Regions from separate parts of the Ochrobactrum sp. EDr1-4 genome, predicted to be linked through region 1. Evidence: riboswitches for the same ligand, from Rfam matches in the RefSeq annotation. Region 1 holds a riboswitch; each other region holds the start of a gene.
The links. Region 1 has a riboswitch for cobalamin ahead of ACOZHT_RS23655 (DUF1852 domain-containing protein). Riboswitches for the same ligand answer to the same signal wherever they lie in the genome.

Region 1 (3,276 bases):
CGTCGTGACAAAATGCTGGCGCGTTTGTTCCCCGTCACTGACGATATCGATACCTGCGTGTCGCTGATCGTCTAAGGACAAGCGCAGAGCATCCTGCTTACCTGCGATTAATTCCTCACCTTGTAACTTCCAGGGTGACCAAAGTTTTTCCGGTTCTGCAAGCCAGGAAGGCTTTGGCAAACTGCCAGCGGTAGACGTGGGCAATAGTCTTTTCATGATAGGCTACCTTATCTTTTGGCTCATCAACGGGTGTAATTGGCAGACCATTGCTCAAGGACGGTCTTGTACGGTGTCATGAAGTGCTTCTCAGCAAACTTTCCCTGCTCGACAGCAAGCCGACTACGCTCGTCACGATCGTAGTCGATGCGCGTCAGCGAATAGTCCTCATGCTTCAGGCTAGGCTGATAACAGACGCCAGCTATTGAATTCGCGTTATAAATCTCTGGTCGGTAGATCTTTTGAAACGATTCCATCGTGCTAATCGTGCTGATGAGCTCGAGATTGGTATAATCATCGAGAAGATCACCGACAAAATAGAAGGCAAAAGGCGCAACACTATTCGGCGGCATGAAGAAGCGGACATGCAACCCCATTTTCTGAAAATATAGATCTGTCAAAGACAATTCATTTTGCTGATATTCAGCGCCCAAAATCGGATGGAAATTGCCCGTCCGATGATATGTTTTACTGCTGGATGCACTCAAGCAAATGACAGGTGGCTTACGAAAACTCTCTTTATAAGCATCCGAGTTAAGGAAAGACTTGAAAAGTTTTCCATGCAGATCACCGAAGTCAGCCGGAATGCTGAAGGTGGCGCGATCCTTGTTATAAGCCGGCAGAACTACGCTGAAATCGTAATCCCGAACGTACGAAGAGAAATTATTACCGACGATACCGTCAATACGTTCACCCGTCATTTGATCAAAGATATTGGCTTTTAAAATTTCAATCAGAGGAAAAGTATTTTTATTACCTTCTGCATCGATGTTCATTTCAACCGAGATAATCTCAAGCTCCACAGAATAACGATTGCCTTCGGGATTGTCCCAAAACGCCAGAGCGTTGAAACGATTGTCAACCATTCTCAAAGCGTTACGAAGGTTCTCCCGGCGGTTCTCCCCTCTGGCCAAATTAGCAAAGTTTGTCGTGATACGCGTATTGTCTGAAGGATGATAGTGTTCATCAAAAAGCTGGCTTTTAAGACGAAAAGTGAAGTCGTGATGCCGCGTCCTCTGCTGACAGTCGACAAATGGCTCGCCGCTTGCGGCGACTGGAATTACGGCTTGAGACATAGCTCACCCCAATATGTTGGGGGCATGGGTAAGCGAACGCATAGCAATACAGACCCCTAAGCGGTCTTCGCTACGGCACACCGGGACACCCCGCCCGTGGACGTTATTTTGCTAAGGCAGGTCTCCTGGCTCACGGGTTATCGCCATAGTCCGTCTTCCCAGGTCGAACCCCAGTGACACAGTGGACAACAGCTTACCGCTTACAGTTGCGGGGGCAGCGCCGGCTTTCCCGAATAACAGGGCACCGACTTCCCTCTTAGCCCCGGCGTGTCAGAGCGACAACCGGAGAACCTAGGCAAAACTATAGTCCCGCATCAGGCCCGCCATGTCAAGATCATATAAAGAAATGTTTATGTCTTTAAGCGGAAGGCAAAAGATTGCCGATACCTGATGCGAAATTGCTCCACTTGCTTCAGGTGCTTTCCCCACAGTCTTCTCAGCCCAGGAAGGCTGTGAAACAGCACACACCTCATTTTGATGGCCCGAGCCAAAGATCAAGGATTAAAATGCAGGACGCATTCCTATCTAGTCATCGCGAAATGGCATGGCGTATCGTTTGAGTTTGACAGAAGCTGGTACTTGTCATGTTTTTCACCACGATACAGGTGCCGGAGGAAACTCCGGGTAAAAGGGAATCCGGTCGGGCCAACCAAATCCGGAACTGCCCCCCGCAACTGTAGGCGGCAAGCGCACCCGATATGCCACTGGCGCTATGCACGCCGCGAAGGACGGGGGAAGCAAAAAACCGCAAGTCAGAAAATCTGCCTGGATCGTCCACCTGTTCTGACCGCGGGCGGCGTGTCAGGAGCGGCTTCTCCGTAACGGTGATACCGGCTTCGTACATTTTTTCGTACGGAGCCTTGTTCATTCATCGGTTTGCATCTTTGCGGTCGGCTCGGAGGTGTGTCACGATTATGGAAATTCAAATGCCCGAATTAATCCCGCCTGGCGGAGAAAAAAAGTGCTCCTGCATTCGTGTTGCGCGCCCTGCTCCGGCGGAGTGATGGAAGCGAGGCTCGCGTCTGGCATCAATTATGCGATTTTCTTTTACACCCCAACATCCATCCATAGCGAGAATACCTACTGCGCAAGGACGAAAACATCCGTTTTGCCGAAAAACACGGCGTTGCATTCATTGATGCCGATTATGAAGGACAATTGCTTCGCCCGTGCGAAGGGGATGGAATGGGAGCCGGAACGCGGCGTCCGCTGCACTATGTGCTTTAACATGCGCTTTGAACGGACCGCTCTTTATGCCCATGAGAATGGATTTCCGATCATGACTTCATCGCTCGGCATTTCACGTTGGAAGAACATGGCGCAGATAAACGATTGCGGTAAACGAGCCGCAGCACTTTACGAAGAACTGTCCTATTGGGAATATAACTGGCGTAAGGGCGGCCGTTCTGCCCGAACGATTGAGATTTCCAAACGCGAAGAATTCTACCAACAGGAATATAGTGGCTGCGTTTACTCTCTTCGCGACACCAATAAGCATCGCCGCGAGCAGGGTCGGGACTCCATGCAACCAGCTAAGCTTTAATACAGCAATAACAAATCGTGAGCCGGATGATCTATCAAACCCACCCCTCAATCAAATCGCAATGGCCTCAGCCAGATCAGCGGCCATTTTTTGCCGGAAAGATTTCGCGTCTGGATAGACGATTGTCGAAGCCCTGTAAGTCGGCACGGCCAAATTTTTGAAGCCTTCGTGCGAAACTTCGGAGTGATGAACACATCGTGTTGAATCGTGCATGGAATTTCCTTCCTCAGATGGGAAAGGTATTAAGCTCTGTTCATTCGGCGCATCAATCCATGGGCATGCATGACTTCATAACCAAATCTTATATTCTGCTTTTTAGGACGTATGATCTGTAAAGAAACGATTTAGAAATTAAATCTGCATCACTTCAAAATGAGGCTGGGCCTGAATGAGTGTCAGTCAAGAACTGATCCCGATAATGATTGGCAACAACAGAAGTTA
Region 2 (3,276 bases), on a different contig from region 1:
ACCACGTCCAAAGGTATTGACGTTTCACCAATAGCGGCGCCCAGCCACAGCGCGCCGAGCAACAAGACAAGCGCCAGTGTGCCCAAAAGCACCCTACTGCTTGCGCTTCTCGAAGTCAGAATTCCGGCTGTGGCTGAGCGTGTTGTCACTTGTTCAGGCCTGAAGCTGCAATGGCATCGGCCAGCGTTTCAATACCTTCGATGGTACGAATAGTCGGGTTCATTGCCTGTGCGTCCATATCGAACACATGACCATCTTTAACAGCTGGCATCAGGCTTGCGACCGGATCACTCTTGAGGAATTCGCGCTTAACTGCAACATCATCAGCAGGGAAACGACGACGATCCATAGTGCCCGCGACGATAATTGTCGGATTGGACTTGGCAATGGTTTCCCAGCCAACAGTCGGCCACTCTTCTTCACTATCAATGATATTATTGATGCCAAGTGTTTTCAGAATATAGGCTGGAGCACCGTTCTTGCCCGCAACATAAGGATCAATATCGAGCTCTGCACTGGAGAACCAGACAACAGCCGAAAGCTTGCCATCGGCAGATGCGATCTTCTTACGTGCTGCGTCTTCACGTACTTTCAGATCAGCAACAACCTTTGCGCCGCGATCCTGCACATTGAAGATCTGCGCGAGTTCGTCGATTTCCTGATACACCTGATCCATGGTGAAGGCGTTGTGACGAACGCCATCACCGCCGTCTGAATTGTCTTTTCCAATGCAATCGGCTGGAGACGTATAAACCGGAACGCCCAATTCTTCGAATTGCTCAGCCTTCGCCACAACACCCTCAGGTCCAATCTGCCATTGGAACTGATTGGCAACAAGGTCAGGTTTTTCCGCCAGAATGCTCTCAAAGCTCGGATCATTATCCGCGAGACGCTTTACCTTGGCATTGGCTTCTTCGTAGCCTTTGAGGACAGGCCCAACCCACAAAGCTGTGCCGACCATTTTATCTCCGAGGCCCAGAAGGTATAAAATTTCTGCGCTGCTCTGACCAACGGCCACCGCACGTTCTGGCACATGTTTAAATGTCACGTCGCGCGCACAATTTTTCAACGTCAGCGGATACTGCGTTTCGGCTGCTTCAGCCGCAAAACCAGTTACGAAAAGACTTGCAGCGCCAACGATTGCGCCAAACGGCAACTTGCCGATGAGTTTCATTTGAATCCCCGAAATGATGTGAGAAAAGCCGTATCAAACGGCGGATGTGATCCGGCGCGTATAGAGAACGGACATATCCGGGGATATGAATGACAAAGGGAGGTGACGTCTTGCGACGTTAATAGCTGTCATAACCAACTCCTGCACCGGGCATCCCCGCCCGTGACCATGGACTACGTTAGACGGCAGGTCTCCTGGCTCACGAATATTCGCTGTTCATCTGCCTTCCCGAGTTAAACTCAGTGGCATGACGCCTTTGGGCGTCACAGGGATGAACGGCAATCCGCTTACAGTTGCGGGGGCAGCCACGGTCTCGGTCCCTTTTGGGTCGTCCTCACCGTGTTCCCTATTAATCCCCTTCGCTCTCGGTCGGGGAACCGTCGTAACTCTATTACGTTCTGGTATCAGCAAGGTCAAGCGACGCAAGCCACTAAATCATCGATTAAAAATTGCTTAGACTTTATGCTAATGGGCCGGGTCTCAAACAGTCTCGCGCTAGCGTATTGTAAATCCCTGTTGTAATCTCCAGATCAGGAGTCTTCACCTTGGGAGAGGTGAAGGGGTTTGAGGAGGGCTATCGAAAAGATAGCAGCACAATGCGCGAAAAGTGCATTTCGGGAGGATTTATGCGTAAATGGATTTTGGCCATTTCGTCGGTCGCAGCGCTTGCAATCGCGAGTGCAGCATCGGCTGAAGACTATAAGGTTTTGGCACCTGCGGCACCGGGCGGCGGCTGGGATCAGACTGCACGCACCATGCAGAGCGTGTTGCAGGACGAGAAGATTTCCGGCAGTGTTCAGGTCATCAACGTTCCTGGCGCTGGCGGTACTATTGGGCTTGCGCAGTTCGTTAATCAGAACAAGGGTGATCCAAGCCAGCTTATTGTTGGCGGCTATGTTATGGTCGGCGCGATCTTGACCAACAACTCCCCTGTGAATCTCGATGCTATTACGCCGATTGCACGCCTGACCGGCGAATATGAAGCCATCGTTGTTCCCGCAGGATCTGATATTCAGAACCTAGGCGATCTGGTTACAAAGCTCAAAGCAGATCCCGGCTCGGTCTCATGGGGCGGCGGTTCGGCAGGCGGTACTGACCACATTACAGCCGGACTTTTTGCAAAAGCCGTTGGCGTTGATCCTACAAAAGTGAACTACATCGCATTTTCCGGTGGCGGTGAAGCCCTTGCCGCAATCCTCGGCAATCAGGTGACTGTCGGCATTTCCGGCTATGGCGAGTTTGATCCACAAATCAAGGCTGGCACGCTACGCATCATCGGCATTTCAAGCGACGAGCGCATTGAAGGCATAGATTCACCAACCTTCAAAGAAGGTGGTGTTGATGTCTCAATCCAGAATTGGCGCATGGTGGGTGCAGCACCTGACATTACCGCTGAGCAAGAAGCGGCAATCAATGCCGACGTTGAAAAGATGGTGAAGTCTGAATCCTGGCAGAAAGCACTGAAAGATAAAGGCTGGGCAGACACTTATCTTGCGGGCGACGACTTCAAGGAACAGCTTAAGAAAGACGTCACTTCAACGGGAACCATCCTCAAGGATATTGGCCTCGTAAAATGACAGTCATTGAAAAAGAGGGAGAGCGCCGTTCCACTGGAACGGCGCCTGATTACGCAGCTCTTGTCATAGCTTTTATTCTAGGCGCGGTTGCCGTAGCCATCGCGTGGTCAACCGCCTATGGCAATAATGTTCTCTCATACTCGCCCGTTGGACCAAAAACGGTTCCCTACATCATAGCGAGCGGACTGTTCATTCTGTCGATTTGGACGGTGATCAGTGCTTTTAAACGCGAATTTCCAGAGCGTGAGCATCAGGAAATAGCCCCCATGGCGTGGATCGTTGGCGGTCTCGTTATTCAGATGCTAACAATGAAAACGCTTGGCTTTTCCATTGCGACGGGATTGCTCTTTGCTGCAACGGCTCGCGGATTTGGTTATCGCAAATTCTGGATAAGCGTACCTGTCGGCATCATCTTCGCATTCGTAATCTGGTTCATTTTTGCACGCGGCCTTCAGCTTTCCCTACCATCGGGCTGGCTTGAACACTTTGTTTAAGGCGAAAGTATATGGATACAGTCAGCCTTCT
Region 3 (3,276 bases), on a different contig from region 1:
CCGGATCAAGGCGATCAAACCGCATGTTCAGTTTGGCATTAGCCCGGGCGGTGTCTGGCGCAATCAGGCGGATGATCCGCGTGGCTCTGCGACGCGTGCGGGCAAAACTAATTATGATGGCGACTTCGCTGATACGCGCGCTTGGGTGAAGGATGGTCTCATCGACTATATAGCGCCGCAGGTTTACTGGTCGTCCGGGCGCAAAGATGTGCCCTATGGTCCGATTGTCAGATGGTGGGCGGATACTGTGCGCGGTTCGAAGACCGATCTCTATATCGGTATGGCGCTATATCGGGCTGGTAGTTCTTCGAAGTCTGAACCCGAGTGGCTTGAGGGAAATGGCGTCGATGAAATTAAGCGCCAGCTTGATCTCAACAACGCAATACCAGAGGTAAAAGGCAGCATTCTTTTCCGCCAAGGATTTCTGTCTGATCCCAAACTTAAAAGCGTTTCTGCATATTTGAAAAAAAGATGGGGCAAGTGCAGCCCGCAAAAATAGCGGGTGAGATCGCATATATTTATTATCTAATTGATTTAAATCAAAGAAAGCATCTGCCTGCTGGTGCTAGTGATTGATCGTTGTCAGGTTCCACCAGAACTGACGGCCCGGGATGTCGAGGCCCAACCTAAAGCGACATCCCGGCTAAGAATTTCTCATTCAAGGATCTGTCGAGCGCACCAGCGCGATCTTTTTTTGCAGTGTTGCCCTGATCGACAGTCAGCGGGTGCTGTCAACATTGCCCTCCATCTCTCTCAATCAGCACCCGCGAAAACTCCTTTTCAAAATACCTTGTGCTTCAATAGCTTCTGAATGTTTGCTGCCAATGTGATTCAGAGGGGCATTATGTTGCAGTTGATAATCTGCGATCCGCTTGCTATCGCTCGCCCTAGGATACGGTTCTGCCCGCAAGGGTGGATGAAAAGGGAACACGGTGAGGCTTATTTGAAGAGCTGAGACCGAGACTGCCCCCGCAACTGTGACCGGAGAGTCGTCCTCCCATGATCGTTATCGCGATCATAGCCACTGAACATTCGCGTTCGGGAAGGCGGAGGATTGATGAAGACCCGGAAGTCAGGAGACCTGCCGCATCCAGTCACCCATGGCTGACACGAGGGGTGTCCAGTCGCGGCCGTCCGTAGCGGTGACATTGTGAAATGTTGCCGTGGGACAAAGACGGGGCGTTTACGCCCTGATTTCTGACACCTGCGGTGAAGCAACGCTTGCGCGCAGGAAGTAGACTAATGCATATTCTCCGACTATCGGCCTATCTCGCATCCACTATTTTGGTGGTTATGCCGCTTGATGCCTTTTCCCAGACGAACACTAACGCTCAGGATGGCCTTGTGCTCGATACGATTGTCGTCACGCCGCTTCGTCGCGCGACGTCGTTGCAGCGCTCCACATCGTCCGTCACGGTGATTGACAGCCAAGAGATAGGTCGTTCAGCAGCGCCTGATCTGCAATCACTGCTTCAATATTACCCCGGTATCTCGATCACCACCAATGGCGGGCAGGGGTCCTCTTCCAATCTCCATATTCGCGGTATGTCGTCGAAACAGACCGTTGTTTTAGTCAATGGCGTACGAACTGCATCAGCGACGACTGGCGCAACATCGCTTGCCAATATTCCACTCAGTTCAATTGATCGTATTGAAATCGCCAAAGGTGCACATTCCTCGCAATATGGTGCGGATGCGATGGGCGGTGTGATCAATATCATCACCAAGCAGGGCGGTGCCTGCGGTGAGCGTTCTTTCTGTGGCAGCGTTACAACGGGCGTCACGCATCCATGGGGTGGCTATGCGTCTGCGTCTCTGCAAGGCCAGAGCAAAGACGGCATTGATTATGCGTTTGGTGCGGCGGTAACAGGTACGCAAGGTTATAATTTCAAACAGCCGGGAACATTCGGTTATGAACCGGATCGTGATGGATTTCTGCAAGGCTCGTTCAATTTCTCCCTTGCAAAGGATTTCGACTGGGGCCGCATTTATACGGATGGTCTGTTGAGCCGCGGGCGCAACCAATATGACGCAACAGCACCGTCTTTTAACGAAGCTTACACGACCGCTTTCAATGGAAAAATTGGCACGCGTATTGATCATACGGACGACTGGTCTTCGACGATTGAACTCAGTTCAGGGCTGGATCACAGTCGGAACTTCCGTAAGAACGTTAGTGGTTCTGATCTGTTTGAAACCAAGCGCTACGGACTCTTTGCTTCGACTGAAAAGCAATTTGAAACAGGCAGCGTCTCTCATGTGGTGACGGGTGGGGTTGAGGCCTATCGTGAGGAGGTGAATGCCACGACGGTCTATGCGGAAACCAGTCGCGATTTGGCGGCAGTGTTCGGACAATATTCGCTGGAATATGATGCGCTGCGCTTTGATGGCGGCGTGCGTTATGATCACAACGAGCAGTTTGGCGACGTTGTGACTTATAATGCCGGAGCGAGCTATGAGATATTGCCTGATTTGGTGCTGCGCTCGTCATTTGGCACAGGCTTTCGTGCGCCGACCTTCAATGAGCTTTATTATCCCGGTTATGCAAATCCTGATCTGCAACCAGAAAAATCCCGTTCTTATGAAGTGGGTCTTAACTGGCAGGCAACAGATAAAACCAGCCTCGATATGGCTTTTTACCAGACGTGGTTGCGCGATGCGATCATGAGCACAGCGCCTTCTTATCTGCCCTATAATGTTGCGCGAGCAAAGATCACCGGCTTTGAAGCCACGCTGTCTCATCGCTTTAACGAGAGGTGGGGTGTGAAAGGCTCTATTGATCTGAAGCGTCCGATTGATGAAGACAGTGATAATGATCTGGCTTATCGCGAACGGGTCAAAGCAACGGCAGAAGTTAGCTACAAGCCGGTCGACAAACTCGATCTGACTGCGCGGCTGCTTTATGGCGGTTCACGTTTCACAAATGCTGCCAACACCAATAAGCTTGATCCCTATGTAACGGCAGATTTCATTGCGCTTTATGACATCGATGCGCAGTCTCAACTTAAGCTGTCGGTCGAGAATATTTTCAACAAGGATTATCAGACAACGTCTGGCTATATTGCGCCCGGGCGCACCATAAATATTGGGCTAACGCGGAATTTCTGATTGCAGATGATGTGGGCGCGTAGACAGACAGTTATGAAGAATCTGAGGCTTTGTCTTCTGGCAGGCCTGTTTCTCGCTGGCTTTCATTCTGCATTCGCAGAAGAACGCCCTCAACGTGTCGTGTCGATGAATGTCTGCACGGATCAGCTTGCAATATTGCTGTCTGAT

Region 2: it holds a riboswitch for cobalamin, as region 1 does, so the genes downstream of both, ACOZHT_RS07150 (ABC transporter substrate-binding protein) here and ACOZHT_RS23655 (DUF1852 domain-containing protein) in region 1, are expected to answer to the same signal.
Region 3: it holds a riboswitch for cobalamin, as region 1 does, so the genes downstream of both, ACOZHT_RS13055 (TonB-dependent receptor domain-containing protein) here and ACOZHT_RS23655 (DUF1852 domain-containing protein) in region 1, are expected to answer to the same signal.

Annotation. Positions count from the first base shown of each region.
Region 1 covers NZ_JBLZOF010000016.1:44,171-47,446, forward strand. The annotation lists gene ACOZHT_RS23650 (methionine synthase) at 1-216, opposite strand, end outside; gene ACOZHT_RS23655 (DUF1852 domain-containing protein) at 243-1,292, opposite strand; cobalamin riboswitch at 1,391-1,602, opposite strand; cobalamin riboswitch at 1,879-2,075, shown strand; gene ACOZHT_RS23660 (epoxyqueuosine reductase QueH) at 2,296-2,835, shown strand; gene ACOZHT_RS23665 (hypothetical protein) at 2,887-3,048, opposite strand.
Region 2 covers NZ_JBLZOF010000002.1:164,885-168,160, forward strand. The annotation lists gene ACOZHT_RS07145 (FecCD family ABC transporter permease) at 1-122, opposite strand, end outside; gene ACOZHT_RS07150 (ABC transporter substrate-binding protein) at 146-1,174, opposite strand; cobalamin riboswitch at 1,342-1,571, opposite strand; gene ACOZHT_RS07155 (Bug family tripartite tricarboxylate transporter substrate binding protein) at 1,801-2,751, shown strand; gene ACOZHT_RS07160 (tripartite tricarboxylate transporter TctB family protein) at 2,748-3,245, shown strand; gene ACOZHT_RS07165 (tripartite tricarboxylate transporter permease) at 3,257-3,276, shown strand, end outside.
Region 3 covers NZ_JBLZOF010000003.1:409,349-412,624, reverse strand. The annotation lists gene ACOZHT_RS13060 (glycoside hydrolase family 10 protein) at 1-499, shown strand, start outside; cobalamin riboswitch at 879-1,103, shown strand; gene ACOZHT_RS13055 (TonB-dependent receptor domain-containing protein) at 1,243-3,108, shown strand; gene ACOZHT_RS13050 (ABC transporter substrate-binding protein) at 3,142-3,276, shown strand, end outside.